3 regions of the Blautia sp. MSK.18.38 genome follow, and region 1 is predicted to be linked to each of the others. Evidence: predicted binding sites of a transcription regulator. Region 1 holds the regulator's gene; each other region holds the start of a gene.

The links. Region 1 encodes HrcA, which represses chaperone genes, less so after heat shock. Its sites were predicted from a motif close to TGTTAGCACTCNNNNNNNNNGAGTGCTAACA; they were not measured.
Region 2: the regulator HrcA is predicted to act here: its motif matches at 5,158-5,188, upstream of htpG (molecular chaperone HtpG).
Region 3: the regulator HrcA is predicted to act here: its motif matches at 1,873-1,903, upstream of NE638_RS00775 (Hsp20/alpha crystallin family protein).

The regions. Positions count from the first base shown of each region.
Region 1 covers NZ_JANFYP010000002.1:55,483-63,302, forward strand. Annotated here, with positions in the region: gene dnaJ (molecular chaperone DnaJ) at 1-1,063, opposite strand, end outside; gene dnaK (molecular chaperone DnaK) at 1,085-2,977, opposite strand; gene grpE (nucleotide exchange factor GrpE) at 3,031-3,666, opposite strand; gene hrcA (heat-inducible transcriptional repressor HrcA) at 3,685-4,728, opposite strand; gene NE638_RS01740 (ABC transporter substrate-binding protein) at 4,905-6,158, opposite strand; gene NE638_RS01745 (glycoside hydrolase family 172 protein) at 6,174-7,283, opposite strand; gene NE638_RS01750 (carbohydrate ABC transporter permease) at 7,325-7,820, opposite strand, start outside.
Region 2 covers NZ_JANFYP010000007.1:109,128-116,947, forward strand. Annotated here, with positions in the region: gene NE638_RS06440 (Maf family protein) at 1-239, shown strand, start outside; gene NE638_RS06445 (HAD family hydrolase) at 248-913, shown strand; gene NE638_RS06450 (Cof-type HAD-IIB family hydrolase) at 906-1,709, shown strand; gene NE638_RS06455 (hypothetical protein) at 1,711-1,968, shown strand; gene NE638_RS06460 (LPXTG cell wall anchor domain-containing protein) at 2,089-5,064, shown strand; gene htpG (molecular chaperone HtpG) at 5,305-7,359, shown strand; gene NE638_RS06470 (sporulation initiation factor Spo0A C-terminal domain-containing protein) at 7,640-7,820, shown strand, end outside.
Region 3 covers NZ_JANFYP010000001.1:151,878-159,697, forward strand. Annotated here, with positions in the region: gene NE638_RS00770 (glycoside hydrolase family 36 protein) at 1-1,565, opposite strand, end outside; gene NE638_RS00775 (Hsp20/alpha crystallin family protein) at 2,081-2,533, shown strand; gene NE638_RS00780 (orotate phosphoribosyltransferase) at 2,902-3,546, shown strand; gene NE638_RS00785 (hypothetical protein) at 3,616-4,557, opposite strand; gene NE638_RS00790 (DUF4317 domain-containing protein) at 5,307-6,521, shown strand; gene NE638_RS00795 (HAD family hydrolase) at 6,532-7,329, shown strand; gene NE638_RS00800 (hypothetical protein) at 7,436-7,820, opposite strand, start outside.

The sequences.
Region 1 (7,820 bases):
CTTTCTTTGCCTCCTCATTAAGGTTAGTCGGAGTCTGGACTACCAGTGTTACATAGTGGTCACCACGAACGTTCTTGTTACGTAATGACGGAACACCTTTGCCCTTCAGGCGGATTCTTGTATCCGTCTGTGTTCCCGGTTTCACCTCATAGGAAACCTCACCGTCAACGGTATTAATACGCATCTCACCGCCGAGTGCAGCCTGTGCAAATGTGATCGGAGCTGTTGAAAAGATATTCATATCCTGTCTCTGGAAGATCGGATGACGGGCTACATTTACCTCCACCAGCAGATCTCCTCTCGGTCCGCCGTTGGTTCCCGGCTCACCTTTTTCACGGATACGGATGCACTGGCCATTGTCGATACCGGCCGGTACAGATACCTGGATCTTCTTTCTGGAAGAAGTATATCCGGTTCCACGGCAGGCACTGCATTTATCCTTGATCACCTTACCGGTTCCATTACAGTCCGGACAGGTCTGAACATTACGTACCATACCAAACATGGACTGCTGAGTGTAAACGATCTGACCCTGGCCTTTACATTTCGGACATGTGACCGGTGATGTTCCCGGTTTCGCTCCGGTTCCGTGACATGTGGTACACTCATCCTTCAGAACGATCTCCAGCTCTTTCTCGCATCCGAAAACCGCTTCCTCAAAAGTAATGTTCACACGTGCACGAAGGTTGGCACCCTTCATCGGTCCATTGTTGGCCCGTCTGGTTCTGCCTCCGCCGCCGAACAGGTCTCCGAAGATATCTCCGAAGATGTCTCCCATATCCGCACCGTTGAAGTCGAATCCACCAAAGCCGCCGGCACCGCCTCCGCCGCCGTTTTCGAATGCTGCATGACCAAACTGATCATACTGTCTTCTCTTGTCGGCATCACTTAAAACGGAGTAAGCCTCTGTCGCCTCTTTGAACTTCGCCTCAGCCTCTTTATCACCCGGATTTACATCCGGGTGATATTTCTTGGCCAGCTTACGATATGCTTTTTTTAATGTTGCGTCGTCGGCGTTTTTATCCACACCTAAGACTTCATAATAATCTCTTTTATCAGCCATTGTAATTATTTCCTACTTGTCTTAGACTTCCTTGTAATCAGCATCTACAACATCATCGCCGTATCCTGCTTCATTTCCGCCCTGGGCACCAGCGTTTCCGCCCATGTTGCCCATATCCGGTCCAGGACCAGCCTGACCCTGAGCTCCCTGAGTCTGCTCATACATCTTGGAGAACAGTTTCTGAGCGCTCTCCATCATCTTCTCCTGTGCAGCCTTGATATCTGCAACCTGAGAATCAGTAAGCTCCTGAGCATTTGCTGTCTGTGCAAGAAGATCTTTCAGTGCATTGAGGTCAGCCTCAACACTTGCTTTATCGTTTGCGTCAAGCTTGTCGCCAGCTTCCTTCAGAGCATTCTCAACCTGGAATACCATGGAGTCTGCATTGTTTCTTGTGTCGATCGCCTCTTTACGTTTCTTATCCTGAGCCTCGAACTCAGCTGCTTCTTTGACAGCTTTGTCGATATCGGAATCGGACATGTTAGAACCAGCTGTGATTGTGATGTGCTGCTCTTTACCTGTTCCAAGGTCTTTAGCGGATACATTAACGATACCGTTGGCATCAATATCAAATGTTACCTCGATCTGCGGAACACCACGACGTGCTGGCGGGATTCCATCCAGACGGAACTGACCGAGGGATTTGTTGTCTTTCGCGAACTGACGCTCACCCTGTACAACGTTGATATCTACAGCTGTCTGGTTATCTGCTGCTGTAGAGAAGATCTGGCTCTTCTTTGTAGGAATTGTAGTATTTCTCTCGATCAGACGAGTTGCGATACCACCCATTGTCTCGATGGACAGTGACAGTGGAGTAACATCCAGAAGAAGGATATCACCGGCACCTGCATCACCTGCAAGTTTACCACCCTGTACGGAAGCACCAAGTGCAACACACTCATCCGGGTTCAGGTTCTTGCTCGGCTCTTTGCCTGTTAACTGTCTTACCTTATCCTGTACAGCCGGGATACGGGAAGAACCACCAACCAGAAGTACCTGGCCAAGCTCAGAAGCTGTGATACCTGCATCAGACAGTGCACGGCGAACCGGCTCTGCTGTCATCTCTACAAGATCATGTGTCAGCTCATCAAATTTAGCTCTTGTAAGGTTCATATCGAAATGCTTCGGTCCCTCAGCAGTTGCTGTGATGAACGGAAGGTTGATGTTTGTTGTTGTTGCGGAAGAAAGCTCTTTCTTAGCTTTCTCAGCTGCCTCTTTCAGTCTCTGAAGAGCCATCTTATCGTTGCTTAAGTCTACGCCCTCTGTTCTCTTGAACTCGGAAAGCATGTAATCTGTAACTTTCTTATCAAAGTCATCTCCACCAAGACGGTTGTTACCAGCTGTGGAAAGAACCTCGATAACGCCATCACCAATCTCGATCACAGATACATCAAATGTACCACCGCCAAGGTCGTATACCATGATCTTCTGCTCTTTCTCATTGTCAAGACCATATGCAAGAGCTGCTGCTGTAGGCTCGTTGATGATACGTTTTACATCAAGACCTGCGATCTTACCTGCATCTTTGGTAGCCTGACGCTGAGCATCGTTGAAGTAAGCCGGAACTGTGATAACTGCCTCTGTTACTTTCTCACCAAGATATGCCTCTGCATCCTTTTTCAGTTTCTGAAGGATCATTGCGGAGATCTCCTGTGGAGAATATTTCTTGTCATCGATGGTTACACGGTAATCGGTACCCATCTCTCTTTTGATAGAGGAGATCGTTCTGTCTGCATTTGTAACTGCCTGACGTTTTGCAGGCTCACCTACCAGACGCTCTCCTGTTTTTGTGAATGCTACAACGGATGGTGTTGTTCTTGCGCCTTCTGTATTTGCGATAACTGTCGGCTGTCCACCTTCCATTACGGCTACACAGCTGTTTGTTGTACCTAAGTCAATACCAATAATCTTTCCCATGATTTTTTCCTCCTGTTTTAGTCTGTATCTGTTAAAATAAAGTTTGTTGTCAGTTAGTTCGCAACCTTCACCATACTGTGGCGTACTACGAAATCCTTGTAGGTGTAACCCTTCTGGAATTCTTCCACCACGATGTTCTCTCCAACCTCTTCATCCTCCACATGCATCACTGCATTATGGAAATCCGGGTTGAATTCCTTTCCCACTGCTTCGATCGGCTTCACGCCAAGCTCATCCAGTGTTGTGGTAAGCTGCTTGTAGATCATTTTCATTCCATCTGCAAAAGCATCGCCTTCCTGTGCCTGTGCAAGACCTCTTTCAAAGTTATCCACAACCGGCAGGATCTTTTCAACGATCTCTTTTGCTCCGATGATGTACATACTGGATTTTTCTTTTTCCGTTCTTTTACGGAAATTATCAAATTCAGCCATGGTACGCTTCAGGCGATCGGTAAGTTCCTCCACCTTCTGCTCAGATTTATCTTTTTTCTTCTTTCCGAAGAAGGAAGTTTTTGATTTTTCTTCTTTTTTATCCTCTGAGGCAGCTTCTTCGCCTGGAGTATTGTTTTCTTCCTCCGGCAGATCTTCTCCCTCCGGTGTCAGGTTTTCTTCTTCCTGATCTCCGTCAGTTACGGGGATTTCCTTCTCCGCTTCCTGCTCTTCGGATGTTTTCTTTGTTTCCTCCGACACTTTTTTTCTACCGCCTTTCTAAGTTTTCTTCTTTTTCAAAACGTCATCCAGATGATTCTTCAGTTCCTTCAGACTGTCCACTACATTCTCATAATCCATTCGTTTGGGACCGATGATCCCGATGGTTCCGTACATTCCGTCTCCCAGTTCATATCTGGCAGTTACAATGCTGCAGTCCTTCATGGTCTGGATTGGCATCTCATCACCGATGTAAACCTGGATTCCTGTATTCTCTCCATCTGACATCTGTTCTTTTACAAGATCGGCAAGTTCATGCTTCTCCTCAAATGCGGAGATCAGCTCCGTTGCCTTCTCTTTATCGGCAAGCTCCGGATACTTGAAGATGTTAGTTGCACCTGAAGTATAGATCTCCATATCTTCCTCTTCCACATGAATGGTGGCTGCCACTGCATCCAGAACCGTTGCCACCACACCGCTGTGGCTGCCTGCCTGTTCCTTCAGTCTGGCGATCATCCCAAGATTGATATCCTGGATCGGGATCCCATTGAGATTGGTGTTAAGAAGAAGATTCAGTTTCAGGATCGTCTGGTCGTCCATTTCCTCATCCAGATTGATGATCTGGTTCCGGACTGTGTTGTTGTCACTGACAACCACTGCCACAAGCTGAAGCTCGCTCATCCTCGACAGCTGGATGAACTTGACCTTGTTGCCGCTGTACTGCGGAACGGAAACCATGGTAGCATAGTTGGTATTGGAAGCAAGAACCTTCGCAACCTTCTTAAGCACCTTATCCATCTTATCTGTCTTCTCAATGATCAGATCTCGCAGCTCTGCGACCTCCGCTTCCTTCTCCTTCATCAACTCATTGACGTAAAGTCTGTAGCCCTTATCTGAAGGAATCCTTCCTGCTGAGGTATGAGGCTGGACGATATAGCCCATATCTGTCAGGTCTGACATTTCATTTCGGATCGTTGCGGAACTGACATTGAGATCCGCATACTTGGAAATGGTCCTGGAACCAACCGGTTCTCCGGTTTCCATATAGGTCTTGATGATTGCTTTTAAGATTTTTTGCTTGCGCTCATTCAACACCTCTTCCATGAATCCATCTCCTTTCCTTTTTATTCTTTCCTGACGGATGTTGATTCTTTTTTTACATCTGTTAGCACTCATTTTAGTGGAGTGCTAACATCTACAGTCTTTAAGATATCACCATGTAAAATATTTGTCAATATGTTTTGAAAAAAAGTTCTTATTTTTTCAAAACAAAAAAAGCATCAGTACGATGCTTTTTTGTAATACTGGTCTATGCAGTTCTGTGCCCCGGCAAAAAATTCCGCTTCTGTTTTCTGTCCCAGCATATATTTCTGAAATTCCGTTCCCATGGACGAAACGGCTTCTATGGAATCGGCACACAGTGGTCTTGCTTTCAGCTTATAATCTTTCAGATATTGCCGGATCATTTCAATGCCATCCAGATCAAAATTCTTATCCTCGATCACATCCAGTCTTGCCGGACACATTTTTGTCAGCTGTCCGTAATTTTTACTGGCCTCATATCCGGACACATACTGAAGGAACTTCAGAGCTGCTTCTTTATGATCAGAATTTTTATTCAGTACATACTGCCAGGTTGCGATATTGGTCACCTTCTCGTCAAATTCCGGAAATGGTGCCATATGGATCTTATCTTTTCCATACACGCCTGCATTCTGAAAAGTACTCAACACACCGGTATACATAAACATACATCCATACTGGCCGTTTATAAATTTTTCATTCAGCTGGTCATGCTGGTCGATCAGATTCTCCTCTGATATCATCCCTGTATCCAGCATTCGCTTCATATATTCTGCCGCTTCTCTTGTTTTCGGATCCGTCCAGTCTGTATAATCTCCTCCGAAAAAATCGACATACTCGCTGATACTATTATATATGTAAGAAATCTCCCATGCATCCCCATATGCATATTTTCCCGTATTCTGAAGCTTTTTCTGAAGGATCTCAAGATCACTGAGACAGGAGAGTCTGTCCAGACCAGCCTGATCCAGCAATTCCTGGTTCACCCAGAATGCCATGATATCCATCCTGAACGGTACCGAAAAAATATGTCCGTCTGACATGCATATTTCTTTCAGGTATTCCTGCAGAAAATTCGCCGCTGTCTCCTCTGTCATAACCGTATCTTCCAACGGAAGAAGAAATCCCTTATGTTTAAATTCGGATATCATCTCATCATTTACTGTGATCAGATCAACAGAATCATCTCCTGATGTCAGAAGAGTTGCTATTTTGGCCTGGCGATTGTCCGCATTGGCCGGACATTTTTCAATATGGATCTTTATTCCAAGATCTTTTTCCGCCTGGCTGATAAAAGAATCAAAGCCTTCTGTGCCTGCATCCACATGAAGGATCGTCAGTTCCTGTCTGTTCTCCGGCACAATATCAGATGCAGCCTCCTTCTTCTGGACTCCACATCCTGTCACTGCCAGAGCCAGGGCAAATACCCCGCAAAATACCTGTTTTTTCAATCTCTACCACCCTTTTTATCTGGGCCATCTATCCTCTTTTGACATCAACGGCTGGAACGGTGCATGAGGAAGTGTCTGATACCAGTACGCTACACTTGCCACATCATCCTGTCGTTCAAACAGGCCACGGTATCCGACGCCTATCTGCTGAATCGTAACGCGAAGATCCTCTTCAAAGCAGATTGGATCCTGTAAATGCCATCTGTAAAAGCCTCTCATTGGCGGGCAGTCATCATTATGATAAAAATTGTGGATCAGCTCGTCATGGGCAGAATAATACGGATATCCCAGATACGGCGTGTTATAATTCTGTTCCACGGTTTTTCCATCCACCTGTTTGGCAAAGCTCCAGGAACCACCAAAGTAATCTTCCGTTCCTGTTCCACAGATGGTCGGATACTCCTCATCTCCGTCAATATAAAACTTCATTTCTCCCTCGCCCCACCAGTAACGTTCCAGTGTGGTAAGTGCCATGTAGGTTCCTATATAATGGCCTTTTCCTTTTACTCCATCCAAAATTGTATAATCTTTTGTTTTTTCTGTCAACCGTTCCCTTCTCCACTGCGCATGGAAATAAGCAATATCGTCCGGAAGCTCATCATAGAGACAGTAATCTACCTGATAAAAGAAAGCCGGGATTTTATTTGCATGCTGGTTTTCCAGTGTGATCTTTGCTTTCTTCTTAAACGGCATCGGGAAATAGCAGTTAAAGCCCCTGTTTGGAACAACAGCCACCGGAACAGAATTTACAAAACATTCCCTTCCGAATCCGCAGCAGAAGAAATCACCCAGAGGACTTTCCACGGAAGGAGTTTCCTCGTCATCCCAGTACATACGGATTACAAGATCTCTCAGTACAAAGCAATCTGCCTCTGTAGTCTTGTTATCAACGGTGATCCAGATATGATTGATCTGTCCCGGTCCTTCCATTTCTGCCAGAGTTACCACAGTTCCCGGCTCAATATCCCTGAGACACGGGCTTCCTTTTCTGGACGGTCCCAGATGACTTGCAGCCATACCGCCTCTGCCTTTTTCTCCATGAGGATTTTCTGCGTTGATCGCACGGCTTTTTCCATGCTTTGCAAGTGCGATCCCTCCCAGTCCGCCTGTAAATGCCTGATACATATCTGTTTTCTCCTCTCTTTTGGAAATTAAAAATATTATATTTACGCTTTTACTCCACCTGCCATGATACCATCCATGATCTGTTTCTCAAAAACAGCTACAAAGATAATGATCGGAAGAAGGATGATCCATCCCATGGCGCTGACCAGATCCCACGGAACTCCATACATGTTGTCACGTAACGGAAGCTGTACGATGGAAACAGAAAGTACCTGAATACCATTTGAATAAAACAACGGTGTGAAAAAGTTATTCAGACAGGTAATAAAGTTGATAATGCAAACCGTAGCGATTGCCGGCTTCATCAGCGGCAGAACGATCGTAAACAGTCTCTGTGAAAAAGATGCGCCGTCAATAGCAGCTGCCTCCTCCAGTGAGATCGGGATCTCACCGACAAAGTTTCTGAGGATCAGAACCGTAAACGGTATAACGGTACTGATATAAAGAAGGATAAGTCCCGGATATGTATCATACAGCTTTACCTTCTGCATAAACTCATACAGCGGGCGGGCTGTGACAACCTCAGGGATCAGCATG
Region 2 (7,820 bases), on a different contig from region 1:
GGAAAGCTCATACCTTCCATGAGTGCACAGATGTGAGCTTTTATCCGGTGACAGAGGAAGAAATAAAGGAATATGTAAACAGCAAAGACCCAATGGACAAAGCCGGAAGCTATGGGATCCAGGGCGCCTGGGGAGCCTATGTGAAGGGAATCCGTGGTGATTATAACAACGTGGTGGGACTGCCTGTGGCAAGACTGATCTATGAGACAAAAAAACTGGGAATGAACCTGAGAGGATGAAAGACAAAATGATAAAAGCTTGTATATTTGATCTGGATGGAACAATTGCGGATACACTGGAATCTATGGCATATGTGGCGAATGAGATCATGGAAAAGTTTTCCCTGAAACCACAGCCGGCAGATAATTTTCGTTATTACAGCGGTGAAGGTGCAGATATGCTGATCAGAAGATGCCTGATCGATGCAGGAGATCCGGAGCTGGTACACTACGAAGAAGTCAGGGAACTTTATCGCAGGAAATTTGATGAAGATCCGCTGTATAAAGTTGTGCCATATAAAGATATGCCGGAAACCCTTCAGAAGCTGAAACATACAGGCCTTAAGATGGCTGTATGCTCCAATAAGCCTCATGTTGCGGCGCAGAAAGTGGTAAAGGCGATCTATGGCGATCTGTTTGATGAGGTGATGGGACAGCAGGAAGGGATCCGCAGAAAGCCGGCACCGGATGGTCCGCTGAAGATTGCAGAAGATTTCGGCGTAAAGCCGGAAGAATGTATGTATATCGGAGATACAAAGACAGATATGCAGACAGGAAGTGCTGCCGGAATGTATACCGTTGGTGCACTATGGGGATTCCGTGACAGAGAAGAGCTTGAAAATAACGGTGCAGATATTGTAGCAGCTGTACCTGGTGATCTGTTTACTATTTATGAGGAGAAGCAGCATGATTAAGATGGTTGCCAGCGATCTGGATGGAACGCTGCTTATCGGTGGAAGACAGACGCTGCCGGAAGAGATCTTTCCGCTGGTAAAGGAACTGAAAAAAATGGGAATCCTCTTTGTGGCAGCCAGTGGCAGACAGTATGCCAATATGAGGAATCTTTTTGCGCCGGTAAAGGACGAGATGGCATTTATCAGTGAAAATGGCGGGCTCGCTGTCCAGAATGAGAAGCTTCTGTACTGCGACAGCTTTGACAAAGAACTGGTCAGAGAGATCATTCAGGTAATATGGGAAAAGCCCGGAGCGGAATTTTCCTGTTCTACAAAGGATTTTTATTATATCATGCCCAAGACAGAACATTATCGCCATCTGATGATCGAAGAAGTAAAAAATCAGTGTAAGATCATAAAGAGTTTTGATGAGATCACAGAGCCTTGTATGAAGGTTGCAGTTTATGAGAGAGAAGGAATGACGGAGGAATCCATCCAGTACTGGAGAGAACGGTTCAAAGACAGATGTACTGTTGTGACATCCGGATTTGCGTGGGTGGATTTTGTTCCATTTACCACGAACAAAGCAAAAGGGATCCGTAAATACCAGGAACTTTTGGGAATCGGACCGGATGAATGCATGGCGTTCGGGGATGAATACAATGATATTGAAATGATGAAATCTGTAAAATACAGCTTTGCCATGAAGCATGCGAAGCCAGGGGTAAAGGCGGCGGCTTTCTACGAGACAGAGAAGGTGGAACCAGTACTTCGCAGACTGATTGCGGCGGGCGGAGATATAAAGGAGGTACTTTAATATGTACAAGAAAGAATATGTCCAGACATTTCTGGAAAAACAGGGTCAGCTTTTTGATGAGCCGGTAGCAGAGGATTTTGAGGAGGCAGAGGAATTTCTCGAGGATTGCATGGCAGTTGTGCTGGATTCCCTGAAGGATGTTAAAAAATATCTGGATGGAATGGGCGCAGATGTGGAGGGGATTTCCCTGAAGGAGCTGGAAGAAGAAAGCGAAGTATTTAAACTCCCGGACGGAAAATATATGATCGTAGAAGGCTGACGGAAAGCAGGGATTACACCTCTGAAAATTAAATATGATAAACTTGCATCAGCAAAAAGAAAGCCCTGCGTAGAAAGGGTAAATGTGGGGAAAATAAAATGATGTAAAGGAGGATGGGATATGAAAAAAAGCAGAGTGCTGGCAGTCGTCATGGCTGTGCTTATGATTGTAACGCTGCTTCCATCGATGGTATTTGCCACTGCAGCTCCATCTGGAAATCTTGATGGAAAGCTGAAGGTCAAAGGAACACTTGCGATCGGGTCTACCTTAAGTGCAGATTACTCAAAGGTCAAGCCGGAGGGGATCACAGATGATAATGTGAGTTTTTCCTGGTCATTAAAAGACGGAGACCTTCTTACAGAGGTAGGAACTGACAAGACTTATAAAATCGATGAAAAAGATCTGGGTATTCCGATCGTTCTGAAGATCACCGGAAAAGAAGAGACGGGAGTCAGTGGTGAGCTTACGGTGACGACCCAGGAGGTTTCCGAAACAGAGGAGGAAGCCAAAGCACTGGCAGAAAAGAAAAAGGAAGAAGCCAAAGCAGCAGGAGAAGATCCGGATGCGGAGGAAAGTGAAGCTTCGGAGTCTTCAGAGAACACGCCGGATACAGAAGCTGGAACGTCAGAGGAGCCTGATAGTGCTCAGCCTGAGGAAACCATAGAGCCGGCAGAAGAAACGGAGTCTGCGGATGTGCAGGAGAATACAGATGTACAGGAACCTGCAGATACCCAGGAGCCTGCTGAAAACTCTGTTATAGAAGTAAACGGAGAACAGTCAGGGCCTCAGAATGCCGATGAGGCAGATACATCCGGAGATAGTCAGACAGAGACACCGGATTCCGCAGATACAGCAGCAGACGCTTCCGAAAAAAATGAGGAACCGACATATTCGGCATCTGCATACACGGAAGATGGAAGTGGAATTCTGGATTTTGGTTCCGTGGAAGAGGGATATACGGAAATTCCGGAAGCACAGATGGTTACTATCACAAATAACGGAACCGGGGATCTTAATTTTAAAGAGATCGCCCCGGAGAATTTCATGGCTGCGGATATTAACGATGCGCCATTAAAGAGTGGTGAAAGTGTTGCTGTGTGGGTAAAACCACGAGAAGGTCTGAAGGCTGGAGAATACAAAGATCTGATCACGTATCAGACAGAAGAAGGTGCCGATGTCTTCTTTGAAGCGGACTTTACAGTAAAAGAACCGGAAAATAAAAAAGTCGAAGATCATGAAAATAATGAGCAGACAGATCCCGGGGAAACATCGGACCCTGCAGCGGAAAAAATATACAAGCTAATTGCGGATCCGACAGAACTGCCTTTTGATGATCTGACTGCCGGTTATGAAAAGGTAGAAACAACAAGTACAGTCACGATCAAAAACGAAGGTACAGAAGCTGTGACGTTAGTACAGCCTGAGTCGAAGTTTTTTGATATTGCGCCGGTCAGTGAAGTGGAGAGTAGCGGAAATATCCAGTTGGCGCAGGGAGGAGAGCAGACCTTTACCGTACAGCCTAAGCTTGGACTCTCTGCAAAAGATGATCCATACGTGGAAGAGCTTGTATTTGCTTCTGATGAAAGCACGGAAGCATCTGCTACAGTGACGGCTTCGGTTATGGTAAAGACAGAAACACCAAAAACAGTTACTGCAACAGTGAAACCGGAAGGTCCTCTGAAGTTTGGAACACTGGAACAGGGCTATGAGACTGCGCCGGATGCACAGCCTGTAACCGTAGAGAATACAGGTACAGAGGCTATCCGGATCCAGCTTTCTGCTCCGGAGGATTATGAGGTGGGAGAGCTTTCTGCGGAAGTGCTCAATCCCGGAGATAAGGCGGCAATCTTTACCGTACAGCCCAAGACCGGTCTTCAGGCCGGAGATCACAGCGATACGATTTCTGTGACAGATCAGAATACCGGAAACACACTGGCTGAAGTCCGGCTGGAATTTACAGTTTCGGAACCGGAACCCAATCCCGGTCTTTCGGTAACAGACAGTCTGGAGTTTGGAACCAAAGAGGAAGGCTATAAGGAACTTCCTGATGCGAAGACAGTTACAGTTACCAACACCGGAAATACAAAGATCGTTCTGAAACAGCCTTCATCAAATGCATATACAATTGGTACACTTTCCGCCACAGAGCTGGAAGCAGGAGATAATGCAACCTTTAGCGTACAGCCGGTCAGCGGACTTTCACAGGGGGAATATCTGGAAGACATTGTGATCGCCAATGATGCAAATGTGGAAGCTTATGTAAATGTCCATTTCAGCGTTACAAAGAAAAAAACAGATAACGGTAAGAAGGCGAATAACCTTACAGGCATCAAAAAGCCATCCGATATCAAAGATCTACCCAATGGAACCCAGAAAACCCAGAAAGCCCTGAAGCTTCCGGGAACAGTAAAGATCACTACAACAAAGGGAGAGCAGAAGGCATCTGTTAAATGGGATGTTAAGGGATCTTCTTATGATCCGTCTTCTGCAGAACGTCAGATATTTAATGTAAAAGGTACCGTCATTCTTCCGGAGGGGGTTAAGAATCCCAACAAGATCAGTACAGTGATCGCAGTAAGTATTACAGTAAATGGATATCAGGGCACGGAAGCCGCTGCATCGGACAATAAGATCACAGGCATTGATTCCAATGGCAAGTATGATACCAATACAAAGATCACCTTTACAGCAGCTGGTGCAGGAATGGATAATACAAACCCGCGTAAGGGAGATACCAGATATCAGCCGAAGAGCTGGAAGATCACAGAGACCCGTACCTGGGATGGAGAGCCTTATACTGCAACATTCCGTGTCAGCAAGCCGGGAAAATATACTCTGAAAGTTACCTTTGGACAGCAGAAATACGACGGCTCCAGCTGGAAGGATACCGGTACACAGTCAGAAAGTACGGTTACTTTTACGGTATCACAGGCAGCAGTTCTTACTGCGACTCCGAGTCCGGCAGTGACACAGACAAATCAGAAATCTGCAGTGCAGACGGGAGACAGTACACCGATCATGACATTTGTGATCATTTTGATCGTGGCTGTGGTATGTATTGGAGGAATCCTTGTATATCGTAGAAAGAAAAAATAAGAACAGAATGTAGAAGATAGTTTTACAGCACCCTCCGTACAAAAAATGTACGGAGGGATTTTTTTGCACATAGAGATCCGTTTTACATGCTGTTACTAGCACTCTATAATGATGAGTGCTAAATTTTTCTTGACTTTTGTAAAAAGTCGTATTAGTATATATTTATTGAAAAAAACAACAGGTTTCCGGCTCTGTCGGAACATCAGAAATAAAAATAAAAACAAAAGGAGAGTGACATATATGTCAGCAAAACATGGCAGTTTATCAATCAACAGTGAAAATATTTTTCCGATTATCAAGAAATGGTTATATTCCGACCATGATATTTTTGTAAGAGAGATGATCTCCAACGGATGCGATGCGATCACCAAACTGAGAAAGCTGGAAGTTATGGGAGATTATACATTCCCGGAAGGTTACAAACCGGCTGTAAATGTTATCGTTGATCCGGATCAGAAAACTTTGAAGTTTATCGATAACGGTATTGGTATGACAGCAGATGAAGTAGAGGAATATATCACACAGATCGCTTTTTCCGGTGCCACAGAGTTTCTTGAGAAATATAAGGATAAAACAACGGATGATCAGATGATCGGTCATTTCGGACTTGGATTTTATTCTGCATTTATGGTTGCAGATGAAGTTCATATTGATACTCTCTCTTACAAGGAGGGTTCCACACCGGTACATTGGACCTGTGACGGTGGTACGGAGTATGAGATGGCAGACGGAAACAAAACAGAACCGGGAACAGAGATCACTCTTTTCCTCAATGAGGAAAGCTTGGAGTTTGCCAATGAATATCGTATGAGAGAGGTTATCGAGAAATACTGTTCTTTCATGCCGGTAAATATCTATCTTTCCAAAGCAAATGCTGAACAGGAGTATGAAACCATCGATGAGGCAGATCTCCGTGAAGATGATGTGGTAGTTGAACATATCCATGAGGATGCCAAGACAGAGGAAAAGGAGAATGATAAAGGCGAGAAAGAAGTTGTGGAAGTTTCTCCTGCCAAAGATAAAGTAAAGATCAATAAACGGCCGGTATCCTTAAGCGATACACAGCCGCTCTGGATGAAACACCCAAATGAGTGCACGGATGAAGAGTATAAAGAATTTTACCGTAAGGTATTTATGGATTACAAGGAACCGCTGTTCTGGATCCATCTGAACATGGACTATCCGTTCAACCTGAAGGGTATCCTGTATTTCCCGAAGATCAGGACAGAGTATGATTCCATTGAGGGAACCATCAAGCTTTATAATAATCAGGTATTTATTGCAGATAACATCAAAGAGGTGATCCCGGAATTCCTTCTTCTTCTGAAAGGCGTGATCGACTGTCCGGATCTTCCACTGAATGTTTCCCGTTCTGCACTGCAGAATGATGGTTTTGTGAAAAAGATTTCTGAATACATCACCAAGAAAGTAGCAGATAAGCTCACCGGAATGTGCAAGACAGACAGAGAGTCTTATGAGAAGTACTGGGATGATATCAGCCCGTTTATCAAATTTGGATGCATCAAGGATGCGAAATTTGGTGAGAAGATGAATGATTATATCCTCTTTAAGAATCTGGATGGCAAATATCTTACCCTGAAAGACTGCATTGAGGAAAATAAAAAAGAAGAAACAAAAGCAGCTGAAGAGGAGAAGACAGAGGAGAAAGCTTCTGAAGGATCCCAGAATGAGGAACCGGAAAAAACGGTGATCTATTATGTGACCGATGAGGTACAGCAGAGCCAGTACATTAATATGTTCCGTGAAGCGGGTAAAGATGCTGTACTGCTGAAGCATGTGATCGATTCACAGTTTATTTCCCATCTTGAACAGCAGGATCAGACGATCCAGTTCAAGAGAATTGATGCCGATCTGACAGAAGAGCTTCGTGAAGACGGAGAAGCGGATGAAACAACAGTCAAGACACTTACTGAGGTGTTCCGTAAGAATCTTGGCAAGGATAAACTTGAAGTAAAAGTAGAGAAGCTGAAAAATGAGGGAACTGCAGCGATGATCACTCTTCCTGAGGAGAGCCGCCGTATGCAGGATATGATGAAAATGTACAATATGTACGGAATGGATCCGAATATGTTCGGTGGTCAGGAAGTACTTGTACTGAACGCAAATCATCCTCTTGTAAGATTTATAGCAGAAAATCAGGGATCAGAGTATGTTCCGGTGATCTGTGAACAGCTTTATGATCTTGCAATGATGAGCCATAAACAGCTTTCTCCTGAAGAAATGACAAAATTTGTAAAGAGAAGCAACGATATCCTTATGGTCCTTACAAAATAAAACGACATATAAAATGATCGAAAGGCTTTGCCCGTAATGGGGCGAAGCCTTTGCTTTTTTTATAACAATATGTGTATCTTTAACACAATTATAGGAATTTTAAATAAAATAATAGATATTAAATAAAAATAACCTGTAAAATATGACTAAAAATTTAAATTAGTATCTAATATGTATAAAATAAATTTTCAGAAGAAAGCGAAAAATATAGATAACTGTCGTATTATACATAAGGGAGTGCTTTTAAAAAGAGAAAAAAATGAAATGGAGGAACAAATGTATGAAAAAGGTGTATGGATTGATCAGAAGACTTGGTGCAAATTCGAAATACAAAGGATATTTTTTCGTTGCGGAAGCGGTAAAGATTTCCATGGGGGATCAGTATAAACCATTGCGGATCACAAAGGATATTTATCCATACCTGGCGCGGAAGTACAGATCAACACCTACCAATATTGAGC
Region 3 (7,820 bases), on a different contig from region 1:
AACCAGTCATAAGTGATAGTTTCGCCGTTTTCTCCCCATACCTCCGGGCAGTCGATTTCTTCCCAGTCAAGCGGAACAAAATGCTCTTCCTGTTCTGATGCACGCAGCATGATCTGATGCAGCTCCTCAAATTCCTCCGGATTCAAAACTCCAGGTTTTGCGGATACAAACAGTGGTGTACCGCTCTTTGCAAGAACGTCTGCCCACTGACGATTTTTCTCCCATGGGATCATTCCGAAAATACCGACACAGTCTGCATCAATATGGTAAAACGTATTGTGCTGCGGAAGACGGAATGCCAGCGTATTTACGCCCATTCGTCTGGTACGCTCCCAGATACGTCCGCTGGTATCGTCACCGGTCCGGTTCAGATGCATCAGGCCTGCGCCGAGATGTCCGATAGTATTGCAGCCGATGATCACTGCGTTGTTGCTCCGGGAAGCATCATAAATCTCCTGATAAAGCATTTTTACGATTTCTGCGCTGGTTTTGGTCTGATCATAAAAATGCCATTTCTCCATGGAATTGTCTCTTAAATTCGCCTCAAATCCCCATTTTCCAAAGAGATCAAAGGTAGAAAAATCATGCTTGATCAGCGTGTATCCCCAATCACAGATCCTCTCGATATCTTTACGGATATATTCCAGTGCATCCGGGTGGGACGGATCGAGACAGTCATTATAGGAAATCCTCCACTCATTCGGGATATTCTCATCTTCATTAAGAAGCAGACGGACCCAGATACCCGGGCGGACACCTTTTTTCTCCAGCTTGTCTGCAAGACCTTTCATATCCGGAAATCTGTCATTGCCTTTTGTCCATGGTCCACCGTTGTATTCATCCAGGCGGTGATGCTCCTGCCAGCAATCATCAATGACCATGAACGGAGGATTTTTTACACCTTCGGTCAGTTTCAGGATATAATCGGTATCACTTAAGATCTCCTCTTCGGAGCTGTCACCGTAAGCATAGTACCAGTTATTGCTTCCATATACCGGAAACTCCGGGAAGATCGGATCTGTACACATTTTTTCACAGAATTTCTGTGCAGTTTCAAAAGTATCTGCTCCTTCTGCTTCCATGCAGACGATCTGTGCGGCACACAGCTTTCTTCCTTTCAGCTGTACTCCTGTATTTCCGCAGCGAACATCCAGAAACAAAGTAATTCCTTTGGTATCCACCTGCCAGCAGCACATAGCAGAAGGACGGACCTTTACGCCAAAGCAGAGAACCTTCTCAGAAAGCTTCGCCAGAAAATACCATGGCAGATAACGGTTTCCGCTCATTCCATGCCATTCCGCATCACCATAGGTACGTTCCCAGGCATCTCCCAGAAATCTGGCGGATTTCGGGATCTTGTAGTTCCATCTCAGTTTCACACATCTCACTGCATCCTCGGATGTGACAAATATATCCTCATGTTCACCTGCGTTCTGAAATTCCACAGTAGTTGCACCGGCAGCTACTGTCGTCTGCCCTCCCTGGCACACAAGTCTCTCCTCTTCTGTTTCCACTGTTACATAATCCGGTACCCCAAGCTTAAAATCTGCATATTTTTTCTGCATTATTCTCTCCTCCTGTACTTTTTCATTTACATTTTGCTTTACCTGCATACTCATGAATACTGTCTTTCTATCGTCTGTTCAACTCAGAAGAATGTACGAAAAATTTTTTTAATACATTTTGTCTATATGCCTTATTATATTGATTTTTTTGATTTTTTCTATGCTTTAAAGTTATTATAACATTGCAGAATGTTCAATCTGCATAAGATTTTCAGTCCTTGTCCGATTCGCTTTTTAATATAAGAACATAAGGGGCTAAAGGTGGAAATTAGTTTTTCATTTTACTTAACACAAATTCTTCACAATTTTTTAGCACTCACCTCTTGACTTTGCTAGCAACAAGTGTTATATTACATATAGAACAAAGAAGGAGATAAAAAAGAACTTCCAGATGTTCAGAATAAAACCAAACGATCACCACTGCGGAATAACCCGAAGTGGTAACTATATACCGGCAACAGTTGGATTTCTTGATCCACCGGAACGGCTTTTCAATTTGAAAGGAGAAATGACTTATGATGTTCCCGAGTGTATTTGGAGAAAACTTATTTGATGACTGGATGGATGATTTTGGATTCAGAGATAATTTCTTTAGCGGAAAGAACCCTCTTTATGGCAAACATGCAAAAAATATCATGAAAACTGATGTACGTGAAACAGATAAAGGCTATGAGCTGGATGTAGATCTTCCAGGATTTAAGAAAGATGAAGTACAGGTACAGCTGAAGGATGGTTATCTTACCATCTCCGCTGCCAAGGGTCTTGACAAAGACGAGGAAGACAAGAAAGGCAATTATATCCGCCGTGAACGTTATGCCGGCAGCACAAGCAGAAGCTTCTATGTTGGTAATGGTGTAAAAAACGAAGATGTCCATGCAAAATTTGAGAACGGTGTTCTGAGACTTTCTATTCCGAAAAAAGCAGCTGAAGAGATTGAAGCTGATAAATATGTATCTATTGAAGGCTGACATTGACTCACTCTCACAGGGGGAGGATCCATAGGGATTCTCCTCCTCTTTTTTATACTCAATAATACATATGACACTCTCTTTCCAATTTACTACGTACTCACAAATACTTTCACTCTATAGTAATGATCCTTTTGTCAAAGTTTTCATGATATTGGATATTTTTTAACAAATATGCTTGATCTTTTGAATATTTTTTATATATTTTGTATTATATTATTTCATTTTTTTGAAATTAATGGTATAATATGCACAGCTAATCGGATATTTGCAATCCGCATTCGGTTAAATAAATCTGTTTCGTAATCCTTCAGGATAATTCTCCTGAACAACCACGTAAAACATGATCACGACAGGAGGTTTTTATTATGGATCAGGACAACATCATAAAAATTTATGCACGCAATGACAACCGCATACAGCTTAAAATGATTCCGGGACACTTCGTAACATCCCAGTCCCATATCACACACTACCTGGATCTCACTACTATGAAATCCAGATGCGCTGAAGCACAGCGTATTGCATCCGCTCTCGCAGCAAATTACGAAGCATCCATTCCGGTAGACACCATCGTCTGCATGGACGGACTTGAAGTGATCGGTGCTTATCTCGCCGAAGAACTGACCAAAGCCGGCGTCCTTTCCATGAACGCACACCAGACCATCTACGTCATCACCCCTGAGTTCAACAGCACCGGGCAGATGATCTTCCGCGACAACTATGAACCAATGATCAATGGAAAAAACATCCTCGTCCTAAATGGTTCCATCACCACCGGATCCACATTGAACCGAGCTATCGAAAGCGTTCTGTACTATGGCGGTAAGATCCGCGGCGTGGCAGCCATCTACAGCAGTGTAGACAGTGTAGCCACACTCCCTGTCCACTCTATCTTTCAGGCCAGAGACATCCCGGACTATCACTCCTACCGCTCTGACAACTGCCCACTGTGCAAAAACCGCCAGAAGATCGATGCTATTGTCAGCAGTTACGGATATTCTGTATTATAAGATTCAGATCAATCAACGAATCCCCCATGGATAGCAAAACCAGTGGGGGATTCTCTTTATCTTTTCTTATTATAATTGATATTCTCTGTACATAGCTTCACGCATTTCTTTATCTGTAACAACCTTCTGAATCTCATTACCACGATTATCAAGTATAAGCCTGTTGATCAGAACACTAAGTCGTTCTTCCCCCTGGGCCATTCCCTGGGCCATTCCCTGTTCTCGCCCCTGTTCTTTAGCTTCCGCCATCAGTCTTGCCCTTTTCTCAGATTCCAGTTCCAGAACATGTCCACCCATAATCTCACCTATTCCTTTCCGGACTTTCTCCTCATTTCTGAAAATATGATCAGATATCCGAGTTATCAGTCCAATCAGATCACTGAACAGTTCGGACCTTCCAGATTCAGTGATCTCTACCTCCAGTTTACTCCGGATCACTTCATATTCATTCAGTAATTCCTGAAAAAGTTGTGGATTCTCACTCATCTCATGCCCTCTTTTTTCATATCGCATGATATAAAAAGGAAGCAGCATAAGAAGACTCTTTTCAAATATATTATCTTTTGTATAATTCTCTACTTTAATGGCAGGCACTCTGTACAAATGACATCCTCCATCCGGAAAAACCACATCCACTTCCAGAAAATCCGGCGTATTCCTACTATTTCTCAGATACAACACACAAGAACGTGGAAACTCCATCCGATACCTCCGTCCCTGCTTTCTGGCAAACTCAACAGCAGTTGCAAAATCATACTCTATCATCCGTACAGCCATTGTCGTGTCATCCGTACTCTGACATTCTATATGATAAATCCTGTTTCCGATCAACAGCCGAGAATCCGTAATAATCTCACCATCCACCCGCTGATACTCATTACGCAGCTGCACAATCTCCACATCAGCCGGGTATGATGTATGAAAAACATCATTGATCAAAGGCACGACCAGAAACGTCATTTTCTCCATCATAGTACGAAAAACATCATCAAAAATCGTATTATCTCTCAAACAATACTCCTTCTGGTATATACAATTATACCATCAACCAAACACTTCAGAAACCCTGTATACAGTTTTTATAAATATTTTTGAAAAAACGCTTCAGACATTGAAGCAAAAAGAAACCAAATAAATGGATAGATCTTATAAGATATACAAATCATACCACACATCCCACCACAACACCACAAAAACCCATCTCCAAATTTCGACACCACCTTCCAGCGTCCAGCAACACGCCGACATTCACAATCTCCCTCCAAACCACATGGAATCTCAACCTTCCAAACTACAGGCGTCCAGCAACGCGCCGACGCTCACAACCTCCCCGGCAAACCACAAGGAAACTCAGCCTTTCCTCCCAGCCATCCAGCGCAGCGCTGATGGCTCATCCAACTCCCGTCAGACCACTCTATCCCTCCCAACATGACCGCACAGTGTGAGGTTTGCAGCAGAAGTCCGGGTGCTTTGGAGTGAGCCTTGGTCCATACTTAGCGTCTGAGGTGGTTCACGGAGAGGTATCCGGCGGCCACAAGCCGCAGGGTAAGGCCCATCTGTCTGAGCCAGGTACGCATCAGCGTACATGGCGAGTTATGGGCCGGCCGCTCCGTGAGACACCTCAGACGCTTAGTATGACCAGGCGAAACGACGGCACCCGGACTTCTGCTGCAAATCTCACACGTCCGTCCGCGTCATCTTGCCCCCACCAAACACCTGTGCTATAATCAAACTAATTAAAAAACCGAGGTAAACCACACATGAACAAAAAAGAAATCGCAGAAATAAAAAAACAATTCACCCCTGACCGCTGCTCCATCACCCGCATCTGCGGCTGCTACGTAGACGGTGAAAAAAACAAAAAAACCGAACTCAAAGAAGCCTTCTTATCCTTATCAGAGGAAGAAACCTTCAAATACTTCGACATCTTCCGAAAAACCCTCACCGGCACCATCGGAAAAAACCTCATCAACATGGAATTTCCCCTGGATCAGGAAGCTGAAGGCGGAACCCAAAACTTCCTCATGAAACTCCGCAAAAGCAAACTCACCGACGACACCCTCACCGAAGCCTTCTACGACAGAATCATAGAAAACTACGACTACGGTGAAAACTACTACATCATCCTCATCCACGCAGTCTACGACATCCCCGGCAAATCCTCCGACGGTGCCGAAATGTTCGACGCTTCCGATGAGATCTACGATCACATCCTCTGCAGTATCTGCCCGGTCAAGCTCTCCAAAGCAGGCCTGCATTACAATGCAGAGACAAACAATATTGAAGACCGTATCCGGGACTGGCTGGTAGAAATGCCTGACTGGGGCTTCCTTTTCCCACAGTTCAACGACCGCAGTACCGATATCCACGGACTTCTCTACTACACCAAAAACGCCGAAAATCTCCGCTCCACCATGATGGAAGAAGTCTTCGGCTGCACCACACCACTATCTGCCGGAACCCAGCGTGACTCCTTCAATGCTCTGGTGGAAGAAACCCTTGGTGATGACTGTGCCTACGACACAGTCCTTGAGATCCACGAAAAGCTCAACGATCTCATCGAATCCCAGAAGGACGAACCGGAACCTGTTGTCCTCACCAAATCCGAAGTCAAACGTCTCTTCGAAGAATGCGGCGTAGAAGACGAAAAGCTCCAGAACTTCGATGAACAGTATGAGCTTGCCGCAGGAGAAAAATCAGCTCTGGTAGCATCCAACATCACCAACACCCGGAAATTCGAGATCAAAACCCCTGACGTGGTGATCCATGTAGCACCGGACCGGGCAGAACTGGTAGAAACCCGCATCATCGATGGTCGAAAATGCCTTGTGATCCCCATGGAAAGTGAAATAGAACTCAACGGTATCCGTGTCAGCACACTGAACTCTGTTGAAGATACATCCGCAGAACCGCTTCCTGTTAATGATATTACTGACATTGATAACAGTAACACCGAAGAAGAAATCCCATTTTAAAGGAGACCTTATGAACGATAAAAAAATCCTGTTCTTCGACATAGACGGCACACTGCTTACGCCTCACCCCTTCAAGGTTCCGGAGAGCACCAGCCGCGCCCTCACAAAAGCCCATGAAAACGGTCATCTTCTTTTCATCAACACCGGCCGCACCAAAGTAATGATGCCCTCTGCACTCTCAGAGCTTCATTTCGATGGCTATATATACGGCTGTGGAACCCACATTTACATGGACAACAAATTGCTTTTTTTCCGCACAGTCCCAAATCTTCTGTGCAAGGAAACCGTAGACCTTCTCCGCAAATGCAAGATCGAGGCAATTTTTGAATCCAACACTGAGATCCTGTATGATGGCGCATCTCCGGCCCAGTCCGAATTCGGAGTCAAAATGCGAAAAGAAATTCCAATGGTCGACATCACGAAATTCAATCGGGAGGATGCCTGCACTTACTCTTATGACAAATTCCTGGTACATATGCTGCCGGATTCCGATGTCGAAAAATTCCGCAGCTTCTGTAATGATCATTACACCTATTTTGATCACGGAGACGGAATCTGGGAAGTCACACAAAAGGGTACCAGCAAAGCCACAGGCATGGAATTTCTCCTGGACCGCCTTTCCATCCCCAAGGAAAACTGCTATGCATTCGGAGACAGTCCCAACGACCTTCCCATGCTGAAAGCTGCCGGAGTCAGCGTTGCTATGGGAAATGCTTACGGAGGCATCGAAAAGCACTGCACATACCAGACAAGCGCAGTAGACAGGGACGGGATTCTTCACGCACTGGAGCATCTCGATCTAATCTGACGATCCATAAAGCAGGCATGAGCATTACAAAAAACGAGCCGTGTACGATAAACCCGTACACGGCTCGTTGTCTTTTCTCTTATCATTCCATTGTAAACATTGTATCTTATTTCTCAGCTTCCGGTGTAGCAGCTGCCTCAGATTCTGTACTGTCTGCAGTCTCCTCATCAGCCTTTGCAGAATCTCCCTCTGTCTCCGGTGTCTCGGTCACATCGGTCTGCTCCTCAGCTGCCGGTGTCTCGGTTGCCTCAGCCTCTGCAGAATCTGCTGTCGGTGTCTCAGTTACATCCGGGTCCGGTGTCGGAGTTGGAGTCTGGATCGTAAAGCTGTGATTATCTGTGATCTTGATCTTCTTAATCAATTTTTTCTCTTCTTTGATATCAGCTTTCTTCTTCCAGCCATCTGTTGTATCATTATAGAAATCATCCTTCTTGGTGTTTGTCAGAGACTCTTTCTTACTCTCCGTTGCAGTTTTATCATTCTTGGAATCC